4 regions of the Streptomyces sp. NPDC045846 genome follow, and region 1 is predicted to be linked to each of the others. Evidence: riboswitches for the same ligand, from Rfam matches in the RefSeq annotation. Region 1 holds a riboswitch; each other region holds the start of a gene.
The links. Region 1 has a riboswitch for cobalamin ahead of metE (5-methyltetrahydropteroyltriglutamate--homocysteine S-methyltransferase). Riboswitches for the same ligand answer to the same signal wherever they lie in the genome.
Positions count from the first base shown of each region.

Region 2: linked by a shared signal. The riboswitch ahead of AC07F3_RS28720 (cobalamin biosynthesis protein) and the one ahead of metE (5-methyltetrahydropteroyltriglutamate--homocysteine S-methyltransferase) in region 1 are both predicted to bind cobalamin.
Region 3: linked by a shared signal. The riboswitch ahead of AC07F3_RS34225 (CbtB domain-containing protein) and the one ahead of metE (5-methyltetrahydropteroyltriglutamate--homocysteine S-methyltransferase) in region 1 are both predicted to bind cobalamin.
Region 4: linked by a shared signal. The riboswitch ahead of nicT (Nickel transporter NicT) and the one ahead of metE (5-methyltetrahydropteroyltriglutamate--homocysteine S-methyltransferase) in region 1 are both predicted to bind cobalamin.

Region 1 covers NZ_JBWKKJ010000001.1:953,998-958,200, reverse strand. Annotated here, with positions in the region: gene AC07F3_RS04240 (heme-binding beta-barrel domain-containing protein) at 1-233, opposite strand, end outside; gene AC07F3_RS04235 (S41 family peptidase) at 414-1,817, shown strand; cobalamin riboswitch at 1,918-2,138, shown strand; gene metE (5-methyltetrahydropteroyltriglutamate--homocysteine S-methyltransferase) at 2,292-4,203, shown strand, end outside.
Region 2 covers NZ_JBWKKJ010000010.1:370,886-375,088, forward strand. Annotated here, with positions in the region: gene AC07F3_RS28715 (cobyric acid synthase) at 1-1,146, opposite strand, end outside; gene AC07F3_RS28720 (cobalamin biosynthesis protein) at 1,128-2,084, opposite strand; cobalamin riboswitch at 2,183-2,321, opposite strand; gene AC07F3_RS28725 (hypothetical protein) at 2,423-2,650, opposite strand; gene AC07F3_RS28730 (inorganic phosphate transporter) at 2,683-3,951, opposite strand; gene AC07F3_RS28735 (lysozyme) at 4,082-4,203, opposite strand, start outside.
Region 3 covers NZ_JBWKKJ010000015.1:172,498-176,700, forward strand. Annotated here, with positions in the region: gene cobF (precorrin-6A synthase (deacetylating)) at 1-349, opposite strand, end outside; gene AC07F3_RS34215 ((2Fe-2S)-binding protein) at 801-1,529, opposite strand; gene AC07F3_RS34220 (CbtA family protein) at 1,526-2,392, opposite strand; gene AC07F3_RS34225 (CbtB domain-containing protein) at 2,426-2,644, opposite strand; cobalamin riboswitch at 2,683-2,832, opposite strand; partial or broken gene AC07F3_RS34230 (citrate/2-methylcitrate synthase) at 3,016-3,448, opposite strand; partial or broken gene AC07F3_RS34235 (helix-turn-helix domain-containing protein) at 3,360-4,050, shown strand; gene AC07F3_RS34240 (helix-turn-helix domain-containing protein) at 4,129-4,203, opposite strand, start outside.
Region 4 covers NZ_JBWKKJ010000002.1:886,879-891,081, forward strand. Annotated here, with positions in the region: gene AC07F3_RS08865 (Gfo/Idh/MocA family protein) at 1-378, shown strand, start outside; gene AC07F3_RS08870 (arsenate reductase family protein) at 375-734, opposite strand; gene AC07F3_RS08875 (hypothetical protein) at 852-1,133, shown strand; gene AC07F3_RS08880 (metalloregulator ArsR/SmtB family transcription factor) at 1,203-1,565, opposite strand; cobalamin riboswitch at 1,656-1,852, shown strand; gene nicT (Nickel transporter NicT) at 1,882-2,988, shown strand; gene AC07F3_RS08890 (ABC transporter ATP-binding protein) at 3,001-4,203, opposite strand, start outside.

The DNA.
Region 1 (4,203 bases):
TCGTCGAGCAGCCAGGCGCGGGCCTCGTACCGCAGGAAGGGGCGGCCGTCGTGGCTGAAGGTGACCTCCTGCGCGTACGCGAAGTCCCCGGCGAGGGTGGGATATCCGCCTTCGCCCCGGCCGTACCAGGTGCCCAGGAAGCCGGTCACGGGCGCGAGCAGCGCGTGCGGCGCGGGCGCCTCGTCGGGCCGGTGGCCGTCGGGGTACGGGTACTCCGGTGCAAGGTCGAACACGGTGCGCGCTCCTGGGATCGGGGGCCGGATGCCAGAGGGAAGCCTAGGGTGTCCATCCTCCTCACGTTCCGTTCCACCACGGATCGCTCCTGCTCAAGGAGGGCGGGGTCGACCCGTGTGGGCGATGTCCACGGCGGGGGCCGCCGCTATCGTCGGTTTGGCACGGGGAGGGGCTCACACATGGTGCGTGTACGGATGTCGTCCCGGGCGGCGGCGCTCTCGCTGGCCCTCGCCCTGGCGGTCACGGCGGCCGGTACGGCGTCCGCGGCCCCGTCCGGGCGCGGGCCGCTGGACGGGGTGTGGCGCATGGACGGTTACGGCACCCTGGTGACGATCGGGAACGGGAAGCTCGCCACGTACGACACGACCCGGGTCAGCTGTCTGCCGGGCGCCGTCACCGCCGACCAGGTCGGCGCCCCGGGACCGGCCGGTGCGACCCGCTACGGCGAGGGCCCGGTCGCGACGATGACGGTCACCCCCGACGGGCACGGGCACGCCGTCCTCGCGCCCGACGACGCGGCGGGCGTACGTCATCTGAAGCGGCTGCCCGCCCTGCCCGAGCGGTGCCGGCGGCCCGCGGAGGAGGGGCCGCTCGCGGTGTTCGACCGCTTCTGGGCCACCTTCGCGGAGAACTACCCCTTCTTCGCCGCCAAGGGCGTCAACTGGCAGGCGGTCCGCGACCGTTACCGCCCCCTCGTCACGCCGGGCACCACCGACGCGGAGCTCCAGCGGATCCTCACCGACATGATCCGCCCGCTGCACGACGCCCACACGGCGCTGATCCACGAGGGCAGGACCGTCTACTTCGGGCTGCGGCCCGGAACCAGGGTGCCGACCCCGGAGCTGCGCGGGCGGGCGGCCGAGGCCGTAGCCCGCCAACTCGTGGCCCCCGTGCGGACGTTCGGCCAGGGCAAGCTCGTCGTCGGCGAACTCCCCGACCGGGTCGGCTACCTGAGGATCGACTCCTTCGAGGGGTACGCCGCCGGGGACAGCTACCAGCAGCAGGCGGCCGAACTCGACCGGGCCCTGGACGCGTTGATCCCGCCCGGCGCCCCCGCGGCCCGACCGCGCGGCCTGGTGATCGACTGCCGTCTCAACGGAGGCGGCTCCGACGCGCTCGGCCTGCGGATCGCCGCGCGCCTCACCGACCGCGCGTACACGGCCTACACGAAGGTCGCCCGCGACGGCCCCGACGATCCGGCCCGCTACACCCGCCCGCAGCCGATCGTCGTGCACCCCGCCCCGGCCCCGCGCTGGACCGGGCCCGTGGCGCTGCTCACGAGCGGGAGTTCCGTCAGCGCCGCGGAGACGTTCACGCAGGCGCTGATGGGCCGCGCACCCCGGGTGACCCGCATCGGCGAGAACACTCAGGGAGTCTTCTCCGACGTCCTGTTCCGCCCCCTGGCCAAGGACTGGGCGGCCGTCCTGCCCAACGAGAAGTACCTCGACCGCGCCGGCCACAGCTTCGACGGCCCGGGCATCCCGCCCCAGTTGCGCACCCCCGTCTTCACCGAGGACGACCTCGCCCACGGCCGCGACCCGGCACTCACCCTGGCCCGCCGGGTCCTCACCGGGAGCCGCTGACCGGCGCCGGACGCGCGGTGTGGCGCCGCCAGGGCCGCCACGTGCCGCAGCTCACCGCGCGGGCCGCCGAAATGCGGTTCCCGGGGCGCCGGTCGAGCATCTAGGCTGCTGGTGCAGCTGGTTCGCCCCGTCCGCCAGGCGGGATGCGTCGCAAGAGGGAACCCGGTGGGAATCCGGGACTGCCCCGCAGCGGTGAGCGGGAACGACCGCCGTCATACGCACTGGGCCCGGCCGGGCCTGGGAAGCGACGGCCAGTAGATGCCTCGTACGTCACGAGGCGTGCCCGCGAGTCCGAAGACCTGCCACTGCCCGTGCGCGACCGATCGCGCGCGGAGATCCCGGTGACCTCGAGGGCGGGTCGGCGTACGCACCGACGGTGACGGCACATGCGCCGCGCCTTTCGGTCCGTCGTCCCTTCGCGCCTTCGCCCGGTCCCGGGTTCGCTCCACCGAAGAGCTCGCGAAGGAGAGACTCGTGGCAACCGAGCCCACAGCCGCCGAGACCCACGCCACCGTGTACGGCTACCCCCGGCAAGGCCCGAACCGGGAACTGAAGAAGGCCGTCGAGGGTTACTGGAAGGGCCGCGTCGGCGCCGACGAACTGCGGCGCACCGCCGCCGAACTGCGCCGCACCAACTGGCGGGAACTGGCCTCCGCCGGGATCACCGAAGTGCCCACCGGCGACTTCTCGTACTACGACCATGTCCTCGACACCACCGTCATGGTGGGCGCGATCCCCGAGCGCCACCGCGCCGCCGCCTCGGCCGACCGCTCCCCGGTCTCCCGGTCCGCCGAGGGCGGCGGATGCGCCCTCGACGGCTACTTCGCCATGGCGCGCGGCACCCAGGACGCGGCGCCGCTGGAGATGACGAAGTGGTTCAACACGAACTACCACTATCTGGTGCCGGAGTTGGGCCCCGACACCGTGTTCACCGCGGACTCCTCCCGGCAGGTCGGGCAACTCGAAGAGGCCCTCGCACTCGGACACGCTCCGCGCCCCGTGCTCGTGGGTCCGGTGACCTACCTCCTGCTGGCCAAGCCCGCCCCCGGGGTGGCCGACGACTTCCAGCCGCTGACCCTCCTGGACCGGCTGCTGCCCGTGTACGCGCGGGTGCTGGCCGATCTGCGGGCGGCGGGTGCCGCCTGGGTGCAGCTGGACGAGCCCGCTCTCGTGCAGGACCGCACCCCCGCCGAGCTGAACGCCGCCGCCCGCGCCTATCGCGAGCTCGGCACCCTCACCGACCGCCCCAAGCTCCTGGTCGCCTCCTACTTCGACCGGCTCGGCGAGGCGCTCGCGGTGCTCGCCAAGTCACCCGTCGAGGGGCTCGCCCTGGACTTCACCGGGCCCGCCGCCGCGAACCTCGCCGACCTCGCCGCGGTCGGCGGGCTCCCCGGCAAGCGGCTCGTGGCGGGGGTGGTCGACGGACGCAACGTATGGATCAACGACCTGGAGAGGTCGCTGTCCACCCTGGCCACGCTGCTCGGCCTCGCCGACCGGGTGGACGTCGCCGCCTCCTGCTCGCTGCTCCACGTCCCGCTCGACGCGGCCGCCGAACGCGGCATCGAGCCGCAGATCGGCCGCTGGCTCGCGTTCGCCCGGCAGAAGACGGCCGAAATCGTCACCCTGGCCCGCGGCCTGACCGGCGGAACGGGCGCGATCACCGCCGAACTCGCCGCCAACCGGGCCGACTTGGCCTCCCGCGCCGCCTCGGCCGTCACCAGGGACCCGGCGGTGCGCGCCCGGGCCGCCGCCGTCACCGACGCCGACACCCACCGCGCCCATCCGTACGCACACCGGGCCGCCGCCCAGCACGCCCAGCTGCGGCTGCCGCCGCTGCCCACGACGACGATCGGCTCGTTCCCGCAGACCGGAGAACTGCGCACCGCCCGCGCCGACCTGCGCGCCGGACGCATCGGGGCCGGCGCGTACGAGGAGCGCATCGAGGCCGAGATCCGCGAGGTGGTCTCCTTCCAGGAGAAGACCGGCATCGACGTCCTGGTGCACGGTGAGCCCGAACGCAACGACATGGTCCAGTACTTCGCCGAACGGCTCACCGGCTGCCTCACCACGCAGCACGGCTGGGTCCAGTCGTACGGCACCCGCTACGTCCGCCCGCCGGTCCTGGCGGGCGACATCTCCCGGCCGGAACCGATGACGGTCCGCTGGACGGCGTACGCCCAGTCCCTCACCGGCCGTCCCGTCAAGGGCATGCTCACGGGACCGGTCACCATGCTCGCGTGGTCCTTCGTCCGCGACGACCAGCCGCTCGCCGACACCGCCCACCAGGTCGCCCTGGCCCTGCGCGACGAGGTCAACGACCTGGAGACCAGCGGCACTTCGGTGATCCAGGTCGACGAACCGGCCCTGCGCGAAACGCTGCCGCTGC
Region 2 (4,203 bases), on a different contig from region 1:
TACCGGCAGCAGTCCGAGGCCGGGCACCGAGCCCGCCTTCGACTCGATGTCGTCCTCGATGTGCTCGCCGAGCAGCTGGAAGCCGCCGCAGATGCCGAGCACCGGACGGTCCGCGGCGGCCCGGCGCGCCAGCTCCGCCGCGAGGCCGCGCTCGCGCAGCCACTCCAGGGCGCGCACCGTGCCGCGCGTGCCCGGCACCACCACGAGGTCGGCGTCGGCGAGCTCCTCGGGCCGGTCCACGAAGCGGACGACCACCCCGGGTTCGGCCGCGAGCGCGTCCACGTCGGTGAAGTTGGACATCAACGGCACCGCGCACACCGCGACCCGCAGCACGTCCTCGCCGACCGGCGGCGCCACCACGGACTCGCGCACGGCGCCGCGCATCGACACCCTGAGCCCGTCCTCCTCGTCGATGCCGAGGCCGTGGGCGTACGGCAGGATCCCGTAGGTGTGCCGGCCGGTGAGGCCGCGCAGCATCTCGATGCCGGGCTCCAGGAGCGAGACGTCGCCCCGGAACTTGTTGACGACGTACCCGGCGACCAGCGCCTGGTCCTCGGGGCTCAGCAGCGCCGTCGTCCCGAAGAACGAGGCGAACACCCCGCCGCGGTCGATGTCGCCGACCACCACGACGGGCAGCCGCGCGGCCCGCGCGATGCCCATGTTGACGATGTCGGTGCGCCGCAGATTGATCTCGGCCGGGCTGCCCGCCCCCTCGCAGATCACGGCGTCATACGTGCCCCGGAGCTCCTCCAGGCACTCCAGGACGGTGCCGAGCAGCGCCTCCCGGCCGCCCCCGCGCAGGGCCCGGCCCGAGGACGGGTCGGCGGAGCCGAAGAACCCGCGGGCGCTCAACTCGCCCACCGGCTTCCCCATGAGGACGACCTGGCTCGAGCGGTCGCTCCCGGGCTTGAGCAGCACGGGGTTCATCAGCGCGGTGGGCTCCACGCGCGCCGCCTGTGCCTGCATCGCCTGCGCCCGGCCGATCTCCGCGCCCTCGCGCGTGACGAACGAGTTCAGCGACATGTTCTGGCCCTTGAACGGCGCGACCTTGACGCCCTGCCTGACCAGCCACCGGCAGATCCCGGCCGTGACGACGCTCTTGCCCGCGTCCGAGGTCGTGCCCGCGATCAGCAGCCCGCCACCCATATACGTCCCTTCCTCACAGCGGCCCTCGCCGCGACGGCCGTGGCCAGCGTCAGCCAGCCCACCGTGCGCGAGAGCCGTACCGCCCGTTCGATGTCGGCGACTTCCACGGCCCGCCCCGGGCCGTTCAGGACCGGCCGGTGCTCGACGCGTCCGGCGTAGGAGAGCGTGCCGCCCAGGCGTACGCCGAGAGCGCCCGCGAACGCGGCCTCGACGGGGCCCGCGTTGGGGCTCGGATGCTGGGCGGCATCGGCCCGCCAGGCCCGTACCGCGCCCCTGGTGTCCGGGCCGGCCAGCGCGGCGAGCGCGGCGGTGAGCCGGGCGCCCGGCCAGCCCGCCACGTCGTCAAGGCGCGCCGAGGCCCAGCCGTACCTGCGGTACCTGGCCGACTTGTGCCCGACCATCGCGTCCAGCGTGTTGACGGCCCGGAAGCCCACGAGGCCCGGCACTCCCGCGAGCGCGCCCCACACCAGGGCGCCGACGACGGCGTCCGAGGTGTTCTCGGCGACCGACTCGACGACGGCCCGCGCGATGCCGTCGGCGTCCAGGGACTGCGGGTCGCGCCCGCACAGGTGCGGGAGGCGCTCCCGGGCCACCTCCACGTCGCCCGCGGCGAGCGCGCCGCCGATCGCCCGCGCCTCGCGGCCGAGCGAGGTGCCGCCCACCACGGCCCAGGTGGCGGCGGCGGTCAGCGCGACGGACGCGGCCGGTCGGTTCCGTACGGCGCGGGAGAGGAGGGCCGCGGCGCCCGCGGCGCCGCCCGCGCACAGCAGGGTGTGCAGCGCGCCCCGGCCGCGGTGGTCGCGCCACAGGACGCGCTCGACGGCGCCGGCCGCGCGGCCGAACGCGGCGACCGGATGCCCGCGGCGTGGATCGCCGAGCAGGAGGTCGCCGAGGAGTCCGGCGGTGGCGCCGTAGGCGAAGGTGCGATCGGCCCGCATGCGGTCAGCCCGCCAGGGCGTCGCGGGAAGGTCCGGAAAGTCTCAACTGGCAGGCGCGCATGGCGGTATGTCCTCACTCAGGGTGTCCGCGCCCTGGTTCGACGTGACCGGCGGTGAGAGTTCCTGGCTCACGGGGATCACTCCCCGGTGACAGTGGCGGGACCGCGCCGGATTCGCACCGGCTTCCTCTTCTGCCGCCGTAGCTGGCCGGTGCAGTCCACCACGCTGCGAGAACACCCGTCAACTTGCTGTTGACCTGCGGCGCGAGAGAGTGGGTGGTGCCACAGCGAAGCGCCCCCCGGCACAGGCCGGAGGGCGGCTCGGATGGTGCCTGTGGGTCAGGCGACGATCAGATAGATCCCGTACGCCACGGCCGCCGCGCAGAGCGCGAAGCAGGCGTACGCGCCGGTGCGGGCCACGGCCGGGGCGCCGCTGGCGGTGCCGGATGCCGCCGCCTCGCGCTTGCTGAGGCCGACGATGCCGAGGGTGAACAGGCCCACCAGGCCGACGGTCACCGCGAGGCTGACGCCGAAGACGGAGCCGAGAGCTGCCCAGTCGATGTGCATGAGGATTCCTTAGCTGTGCCGGAGGACCGGGGTCAGACCGTCGCCGGGGTGGGCGGGTCGGCGGGGGTCACCGGGGCCGGGGCCTGGATCGTGGCCTTGAGGTCGGTGGCCGCGACGGCCGCGCCGGTCGGGGGCGGGGTGACCGCGGCGATCGCGGTGGTGACGACGCCGGCGGGCTCGGCCTCGGAGGCCGCGCCGATCTCGTCGGCGGTGACGTTGTGGTGGTCGACCGGCTGGCGGCGCGACAGCTTCCAGATGGTGCCGGAACCGGCGATCAGGAGGATGGCGACGGCGACGATGCCCCAGGGGCCCTGCTTGGTGAGGAACTCGGCACCCGCGCCGACCAGGGCGGCGGCCGGCAGCGTCAGGACCCAGGCGACGGCCATGCGGGTCGCGGTGGACCAGCGGACCACACCGCCCTTGCGGCCGAGGCCCGCGCCCATGACGGAGCCCGAGCAGACCTGGGTGGTGGAGAGCGAGAAGCCGATGTGCGAGGAGGCCAGGATGACGGTGGCGGCACCGGTCTGGGCGGCGAAGCCCTGCGGCGGGCGGAGCTCGGTGAGGCCCTTGCCCATGGTGCGGATGATGCGCCAGCCGCCGATGTAGGTGCCCATCGCGATGGCAAGACCGGCCGACACGATGACCCACAGCGGGGGGTTCGAGCCCGGGTGCAGCACGCCGCCGGTCACCAGGGCGAGGGTGATGATGCCCATCGTCTTCTGGGCGTCGTTGGTGCCGTGGGCGAGCGAGACGAGGCCGGCCGAGGCGATCTGGCCCGCACGGTAGCCCTTGGCGGTGGCCTTCTCGTCGGTGTTCCGGTTGATCCGGTACGTCAGCCGGGTGGCCAGCATCGCGGCGATGCCCGCGACGATCGGGGCGGCGACGGCGGGGAGCAGCACCTTGGTGACGACGGTGGAGCCGTTGACCGAGGACCAGCCGGCCGACATGACCGCGGCGCCGATGAGGCCGCCGAACAGGGCGTGCGAGGAGCTGGACGGCAGCCCGAGCAGCCAGGTCAGCAGGTTCCACAGGATGGCACCGACGAGGGCCGCGAAGATGACCTCGGTTCTGATGCCTTTCTCGTCGATGATCCCGCCGGAGATCGTCTTGGCGACCTCCACCGACAGGAACGCGCCGACCAGGTTGAGCGCGGCGGACATGGCGACCGCCGTCTTGGGCTTCAGGGCGCCGGTCGAGATGGTGGTGGCCATCGCGTTGGCGGTGTCATGGAAACCGTTCGTGAAATCGAACACGAGAGCTGTCACGATCACAATCGCGAGCAGCAGCGTGATGTGTTCCATTTACCCAGGCAATCGTTCGACGTCAGTGGCTGGACGAACGTAAGTAACCTGAGTGAACGGAAGATGAACTGGGGCGGGCGCGATGGTGTCCGTGGCCACTTCTCGCCGCCCGCCGGGCCGGCGAGCCCGTTCACCGCCCGGCCGCGAACCGCCTCAACTGCTCGGACGTGCCGTTGAAGAGATTCTGGTCACCCGGCAGGCTCCCGCTCCCGTTCTCGTACTGCCAGAACGTCCAGTACGACCAGCCCGCCG
Region 3 (4,203 bases), on a different contig from region 1:
AGACGAGGAAGGCGCCCGTCTCTCCTTCCGTCATCTCCTCACGCATCGCCCGCTCGAAGATCTCCCCGCGCCGTATGCGCCAGTCCTGGACGGCCGCGGCGTAGTCGGCCCGGTCCATCGGCCGCCGCTCGCGGCTCGGGTCGTCGACCTCCACCACGCGGTACGGTCCCTGCGCGTGCTCCTCGATCATCCGGTGGCGCAGGTCGGTCAGGGAGGCCTTGCGGGGGCCCTTGCCGACGACGAAGAAGACATCGGCACGGCGGATCGCCTTCACTGCCTCAAGGGTCAGGTGGTCGGGATTGCCCGCTCCGATGCCGACGACGAGGATTGCTCGCTGCTCCGTACTCATGCGGCCAGTGTGCCAAGGCGGGATCCGAAGGAGGCACCCGGTCCCGCGCCCCAACAGTCCGTCACTGCGGCTTTCGACCGCCGGCGGTCGAGCTGGACGGGCGTGAGAGTGCGGCGAACCGGGCGGAGTCGAGCAGGGCGCTGATCCGGCAGCAGAGGCGAGCCCCGTCCTGTCCGAACCGCCCGGCGGCACACGCGCCGTCAGGACCGGCTGAGCCGCAGAGTTCTGCCCGGGTCTCTTCCAGCAGGCCGGCGGCCAAGGTTAAGTCCCGGTTCAGGGCGCTCATACGTGTGCTCTGGCCGCCGAGCTGACGGCGTGCCAGGAGCAGACGCTCGTATTCGTGTGGGGTGAGGGCGACGACCGGGGCGCCGTCCAGGGCGATTCTTCGGGGCTCGGGGCGTCGGCTCACGGCGTTTCCTTTTCGGGTGTGAAGGCAGGGTGAGCGGCCGGGTCAGCTGGACAGGACGCAATCCCCGCACTTGGGTCCACGGCCGCCGGGGGCGGCGCGGTAGATCAGGCAGCAGCTGCGGCGCCGGAATCCCGTGTCGGGATCCGCGGTGCTCGCGCCGCGCAGGGGAGACTGCCGCAGGAGGCGGTCGGCGAGGGCACGGGCCCGTGCGGAGACGTCCTGGCGGCAGGCGGTGATCATGGTGACCGCCCCGTTGACAGCCGAGGCGACGTTCCCGGACAGGATGTGCTGGGACACCGAGAACTGCCCGATGGCGTCGGCGAGTTCACGAAGGGGCCCGTCCAGCAGCCGACTGCTCAGTTCGTCGGCGAGACGCGGAAGCGATTCTTCGCTGCCGGCCGTGAAGACGTCGGCAGGCAGTGAGAGCGGAATGGGACCGCCGATCACGGGCTGCCACCGCAGATCCGCGAGTTTTGGGGCGAGAACCACGCCGTGCAGGACCGCGGCGGCCAGCGGAGGTGAGACCAGCCGGGCGGCAAGTCCGAGGTGGGTCACGGAAGCCGCGACCCGTGTCTCGACCGCGTCCGGTGGCTGTCCGCCTGCGCCGGCCAGCCACTCTCGAATGCCGCTCACGCGAGTTTCGATCAGTTGACGGGACAGTGGCTGCCAGGGCTCGGACAGTTGTGACCCGGGCGGGTGCGTCTGCAGGGCGAAGAACGGGCCGAGCGCGGTGATCTCCTCGATCACCGCGCTGGTGGTGGGGCCGGTCATGCCGGGACGGGGTCCGACTCCGGTGAGGGAGCGGAGGTATCCGGGCTGACGGGCTTGAGCAGGCGTTCCGCCAGCGGACCGAAGATCAGGCCGAGGGCCGTCCAGAGAATGAGCTGCGCGCCGAGCGAGTAGAAGCGGAAGGCGTACAACACGTCGGCGGGGAAGCCCGGGAAGACGATGTTGCCCTTCGGGTCCGTCAGCGGCAGCGGGGTCTCGGTGGGATGGTTGCCGTAGTTGGCCTTGTTGAACGAGAGGTGACCGAGCTGGGGCAGGACCAGCATGACGATGCCGATGGCCACGATGAACGCCGCCCCGGCGAGGAGGCTGGCGTTCCAGTTGCCGAATCGGGCTTGGAGCCGCTTGCCCAGGTAGACGGCTCCGGCCAGGAAGGCCACGGAGCAGACGACCATGATGAGATACAGGCCGCTGCGTTGCTGGATGGTCTCCTCGTGGCCGATCGCGGGCGGGTTCGCCGGGTACTTCAGGAACGGCACCAGATACATGCCGAGGAATCCGCCGCCTGCGACAAGCAGTGCCAGGTTGCGGGCGCGCAGTCCGCCGGTGCGGCCAAGGCAGACGGTGTAGGCGACGGCGAACAGGGCGCCCATCGCCATACCGAAGAAGATGATGCCGACCCCGATGCCGACGTTGGCCTGGATGGTGCGGCTGAACAGATCGGGACCTGCGGCCTCGGCGTGCAGCCCGGCCGCCTTGTCCAGCGCTTCCTGAGCCGCGTCGCGTCCGCTTTCGTAGTCGATGGCCTTGGCGATCTGCGGCTCGGCGAAGATCCGGGCGAAGACGAAGGCGAGCAGGCCCGCGACTGCGCCGGCGAGTACGCCGCGCAGTATGAGCTTCTTTTCCATGTCGAGTTGTCCGTACGTCCGGGTTCCGGTGGCTCAGTGGCAGGGGAAACCGAGGAAGTGGCGGGCGTCGTGGACGAACTCGTGCACGTGCATGTCGTTGCCGAACACCGACACGGCGCCCTGGTCGACACCGACGAAGTAGTAGACGGCCAGCGCGATCAGCGCGGTGGTGACCAGCCACAGAACGGACTTGGAGACCGGCAGGACGACCGGCGTGGATGCCGGGCGCGGGGATGTGGAAATGCTGCTCAAGGCGAGCCCTCCTTCGGGGATCGTGCGTCCCTCTGCTTGTACGGGCGGAGTGAGGGGTCAGTGTCTGACTCGCCTGCCACCTTCCGGTGGCGGACTCACAGTGGCGCGACCGTGCTGGAATCCCACCAGCTTCCTTACGCCCTCACTACAAGTGCACAGTATGGCTCACCTCAGGGGCCGTCAATCAAGCCTTTCCAAAATCGGCGCACCGGACGGCGAGCCTGCGCACTTGCTCACGAATGCGCAGCTCACGGGTCGACTTGAGGCTCAGGGTCCTCACTCTGACAGGCCGGCCGGTACCGCTCGATGATCCGGGCCGTCGTACGAGACCGACGGCGGATCAGGGCGTTGTGGGCCAACTGCTCGGTGATGTCACCGATCCCCAGGAGCATGTGCACCACGGCTTCGTTGGCTCCTCCGTGCAGGGGCCCCTTCAACGCGCCGATGGCGGCGGTGACCGCGCTGTGAGAGTCCGAGAGAGTGGAGGTGACCACACAGGCGGTGAACGTCGAGGCGTTGAAGCTGTGTTCGGCGTACAGCGTGAGGGAGATCTCGAAGCAGCGCACCACGTCCGGGTCTGGCACGCTCCCGAAGCACAAGTGGAAGAAGTTCTCGGCATACCCGAGGGATGTCGGGCGGGATCGGGCCCAGGCCCCGGTGGCGGCGCTGATCGGCCGCCGCCACGGTGGGCAACTTGGCCAGCAGGGTGAGGGACTTGGCCCGGTTTGCGGCAGGAGTGCCGTCGCCCTCGGTCAGGTCCTTGGCGCCGAACCAGCTGACCGCGGTACGGAGGACGTCCATCGGGGGCGCGCTCCTCATGCCCCACACCGCCTTTCACACGGCGGCCGAGCAGGTGCGCCATGACATCGAATTGCTCTCCGCCCGCTTCGGCGTCGGCATCGAGACGGTCTGCCACCGCCTCAGCGCCCTCCAGCGGACCGGACGGCGAGGCGCCCCCTTCTCCATCCTGCGCGTCGACCGCGCCGGGAACATCTCCAAGCGACAGTCCGCGACCGACTTCTACTTCTCCGGGCTCGGCAGCATCTGCCCCCTATGGACGGTGTACGAGGCGTTCTTCGCACCAGGAAGGGTCCTGACCCAGGCCGCCGAAACGCCGGACGGCAAGCGGTACTTCTGGGTCGCGCGCACCATCACGCACGCAGCTCTCGGCCATCACGCCCCGCGCGCCGAGTTCGCCGTCGCCCTCGGCTGCGAACTGCGCCGCGCCCACTGGCTCGTCTACGCCGAGGGCGTCGCGCTCGACGACCCCCCGCGCCGCCACCCCGATCGGCCTGGGCTGCCGGATCTGCGAACGCCGAGACTGCGCGCAGCGGGCCCGGCCTCCGGCAGGCGGACGACTGGCCGTCGATCCCGACCGGCGCACCTACCTGCCCTACCCGCTGGAGAGCACCGCCGTGACGGCAACCGTTTTCCCGCACGGACCTCTCCCGGTGCCGGCACCCCAGCTCGGCATGAGTACTGCATTACGACACAAGCGACGGGTACCGCGTGACGGGCGGCACCGAATGCGTCTCGACGGCATCTCCCGCCTGGCTGAT
Region 4 (4,203 bases), on a different contig from region 1:
GGCGCGCTCTGGGACGTCGGCCCGCACGCGCTCGCCGTGCTCGCCGGGGTGCTCGGCGAGGTGACCTCGCTGACGGCCGCCGCGGGCCCCGGCGACACCGCCCACCTGGTCCTGCGGCACGCCTCGGGCGCCTCCAGCACCGCCGACCTGAGCTTCACCGCGCCGCCGGCCGCCGCGGGCGTCGAGGTCTCCCTGCTGGGCGCGGCGGGCGCCGCGGTGATGCCCGAATGGGGCGGCGCGCTCGACGCGTTCGCCGGGGCGCTCGACGCCCTGCTTGAGGCGGCCCGCACGGGGGTGGCGCACCCCTGCGACGTACGGTTCGGGGCGCGGATAACCGAGTTGCTGGCCGACGCCGAGGCGCGGCTCGGCCGGGACTAGCGCGACAGGGCCTTGCGTACGGCCTCGTCGGTGCGGCCCACCACGGCCGTGCCGTCGTCCGCCGTGATGATCGGGCGCTGGATGAGCTTCGGATGCTCGGCGAGCGCCGTCACCCAGCGCTCGCGCGCGTCCGCGTTACGCGGCCAGTCCTTGACGCCCAGCTCCTTGGCGGCGTCCTCCTGGGTGCGGGTGATGTCCCACGGTTCGAGGCCGAGCCGGTCGAGCACGGCCCGGATCTCGTCGGGGGAGGGCACGTCCTCCAGGTAGCGCCGCACCGTGTACTCGGCGCCCTCCGCGTCGAGCAGACTCATCGCGCCGCGGCACTTCGAACAGGCCGGGTTGATCCAGATCTCCATGCCGCCAGGCTACCCGCGCCGAGCCCCCAAAGCCCCGCTGGCCAGGGCCGATTGTCAGTGCCCCCCAGTAAAATGGAGGCAGTAAGTGAGGGTTCCCGACTGCCCAGGAGGATGCCCATGACCGCTGCCGTACTCACCTCGCACGCCCCGAAACAGCTGTCCCTCCAGCCCCTTCGCAAGGTCCCGCTGCCCGCCGGGCGTCCGCGCGTGTGGTACGAGTCCCACAACCGGCGCCTGAAGGCCATGCGCCTGGCCATCGCCCTGCTCGATACGGGGGTCTACCGGCCCGAGCAGGCGCCCGACCGCACGATACGCACCGTGGCCGCGCTCATCGGAGTGCACCCGCCGTCGGAGACGACGTGCCGCATGGTGCGTGCGCTGATCTACGACGGGCGCTGACCGCGCCCGGCCCGACTCGTGCCGGCGGGAAGCCGTCGGCACGAGTCGGGCACGCCGGTACCGGTACCGCTAACCGCGTACGTCCGCCGCGTACGCGTCGAGGAGGCGAGCGGTCGCCTCGTCGACCACGCGGTAGCGCACCACCCGCCCCTCCTTCTCACCCATGACCGCCCCGGCCGCCCGCAGCAGCCGCAGGGCCTGCGAGACGGCCGGGTCGCGCATGCCCGTCGCCACCGCCAGGTCGGAGACGGCGAGCGGCCCGGCCCGGTGCAGGGCGAGCAGCAGCGCGAGCCGGTTGGCGTCGGCGAGCAGGGAGAACCGGTCGGCCCAGGCCCGCACCCGGTCCGGGTCACCGATGGCCGCGATGGCGTCGCAGACCCGGTGTCCGTCGATGGTGCGGTGGCCGACGCGCTCGGCGGGGACGAGATGCATGCCCGCATCCTCGCAGCAGGGCGCCGCGATGCCCCGTGTGATCTTCGATACCTGCACAGCTGTGCAGGTAGGCAGGCGAGTCGTCGGCGTCTAGGGTGACCGGGCCGTGGTGTTCGGGAAGACCGGTGTGAAACCGGAGCGGCCCTCGCCACTGTGATCGGGTTCCCCGGCTGCCGGGGAGCTGCCGTCCCCTCGCGACGCCACTGGCCAGGATCCACCTGGCTGGGAAGGCCGGGCGGCCGCACCCACCCGTCAGCCAGGAGACCGGCCGCGGCATCTCACGAAGTGATCCACGAGGTGCTGGAGCGTGACCCGCATGACCCTGCCCGTTCGCACGTCCGCCGAGCCCGGCGCCGCCGCGCCGTCCTTCCACTGGCGGCGCGAGGACACCGTCCGAACCGCCGTCCTCCTCACGGTGATAGCCGCCCTCCACGTCGTCGCCTTCGGCGTGCTGTTCCTGCTCGTGGCCCCCGAGCACTACGCCGTGGGCACCAAGACCTACGGCATCGGCCTCGGCATCACCGCCTACACCCTCGGCATGCGGCACGCCTTCGACGCCGACCACATCGCCGCCATCGACAACACCACCCGCAAGCTGATGGCCGACGGCAAGCGGCCGGTCTCCGTGGGCTTCTGGTTCGCCCTCGGCCACTCCAGCGTCGTGGTCGTCATGGCGGGCCTGGTGGCCGGAGGCGCGCAGCTCGCGGGCACCCTGATGAACGAGGACTCGCGCGCCCACCAGGTGCTCGGCGTCGTCGGAACCACCGCGTCCGGCTCCTTCCTCTACCTGATCGCCGCCCTCAACCTGGTCGCCCTGTTCGGCATCCTGAAGGTGTTCCGGGCGATGCGCGCGGGCGCGTACGACGAGAAGGAACTCGAAGCGCACCTGGACTCGCGGGGCTTCATGAACCGCATCCTGGGCCGCTTCACCAAGTCCATCTCCCGGCCCGGCCAGATGTTCCCGCTCGGCTTCCTCTTCGGCCTCGGCTTCGACACCGCCACCGAGGTCACCCTGATGGTGATGGCCGGCACGGGCGCCGCCGCCGGACTGCCCTGGTACGCGATCCTGTGCCTGCCCCTGCTGTTCGCGGCGGGGATGAGCCTGTTCGACACCCTGGACGGCACCTTCATGAACTTCGCCTACCAGTGGGCGTTCTCCAACCCCGTCCGCAAGGTCTACTACAACCTCACCATCACCGGCCTGTCGATCGCGGTGGCCTTCTTCATCGGCACCATCGAACTCGTCGGCGTGCTGCACGAGAAGTTCGACCTCACCGACCCGGTCAGCGGCTGGATCGCGGACCTCAACCTGGACAACGTCGGCTTCGTCATCGTCGGCCTGTTCGTCGTGGTGTGGGCGATCGCGCTGGCGTACTGGCGGCTCGGCAAGGTCGAGCAGAAGTGGGCCCGGACCGGGGCCTGAGGCTCCCGGGGCTCACGCACCCGCGCGCGGCCCCGGCACCCCCCGGTCGTTCTGCAACAGCCACAACTCCCTGAACAGGCCCTCGGCGGCGACCAGTTCGGCGAAGGTGCCCTCCTGGAGGACCCGGCCCCGGTCGAGGACCACGATGCGGTCGGCGACCGCGACGTTGGCGAGGCGGTGCGTCACCAGGACCACCGCCCGGTCCCGCGCGACGGTGCGCAGCCCGGTGAAGATGCGGTGCTCGGCGCGGGCGTCGAGCGCGCTCGTGGGCTCGTCCATCACGAGCAGCCCGGCCGGGCGGTGGAAGGCCCGCGCGATGGCGATCCGCTGCCACTGCCCGCCGGACAGCTCCACGCCGCCGAACCACTCCCGGGCGAGCAGCGTGTCAAGACCGCTGCGCAGCCCGTCGACGACCTCCGCGGCGCCGGAGTGGGCGGCGGCCCGGCGCACCGCCTCGTCGCCGCCGTGCGGCTGCCCGAGCGTGATGTTGTCGCGCGCGGACATCGGCCAGTGCGCGAAGCCCTGCGGCACGACGGCGGTCTGCTGCCACAGCGCCAGCGGATCGCACCGCTCCACCGCGACCCCGTCCCAGGTCACCGCCCCCTCGCTGGGCAGATAGAGCCCGGTGAGCAGCTTGCTGAGCGTGGTCTTGCCGGACCCGTTCTCGCCGACGAGCGCCAGCACCTCGCCCCTGCGCACCTGGACCGTCACCTTCTCCAGGGCGGGCCGTTCGCTGCCGGGATAGCGGTACGTCAGCGACTCGGCCCGTACGACCTCGGGGGCGGCCGGCGCCAGCGTGCCGCGCGCCATCCGGTGGCCGCCGGCCTCCTCGATGAACTCCGCCCAGTCGTCCAGGTAGAGCCCGGTCCGAAAGAGCCGCGTCCCGTAGCCGACGACGCCCCGCAGCGAGGAGGCGACCGTACGCAGCGCGAACACCGCGGTGCCCGCCGAGGCCACCGACATCCGCCCCGAGCCGAGCAGATAGGCGAGCGCCGCCCACACCACCCCGGCCGCGACCCCGCCCGCCAGCGCCCCGACGACCGAGTAGCGCGCGCCCTGGTGCACGGCCCTGTCGGTCGCGGCGTCCACCCGCCGCCCGATCGCCCGGTAGCGCTCCAGCAGGAACTCGGCCATCGTGCACGAGCGCAGCTGGTCGGCGGTGTCCTTGTCGATCACGAACCAGCGCAGCAGACTCAGGGTGCGCCGCTCGGCGCT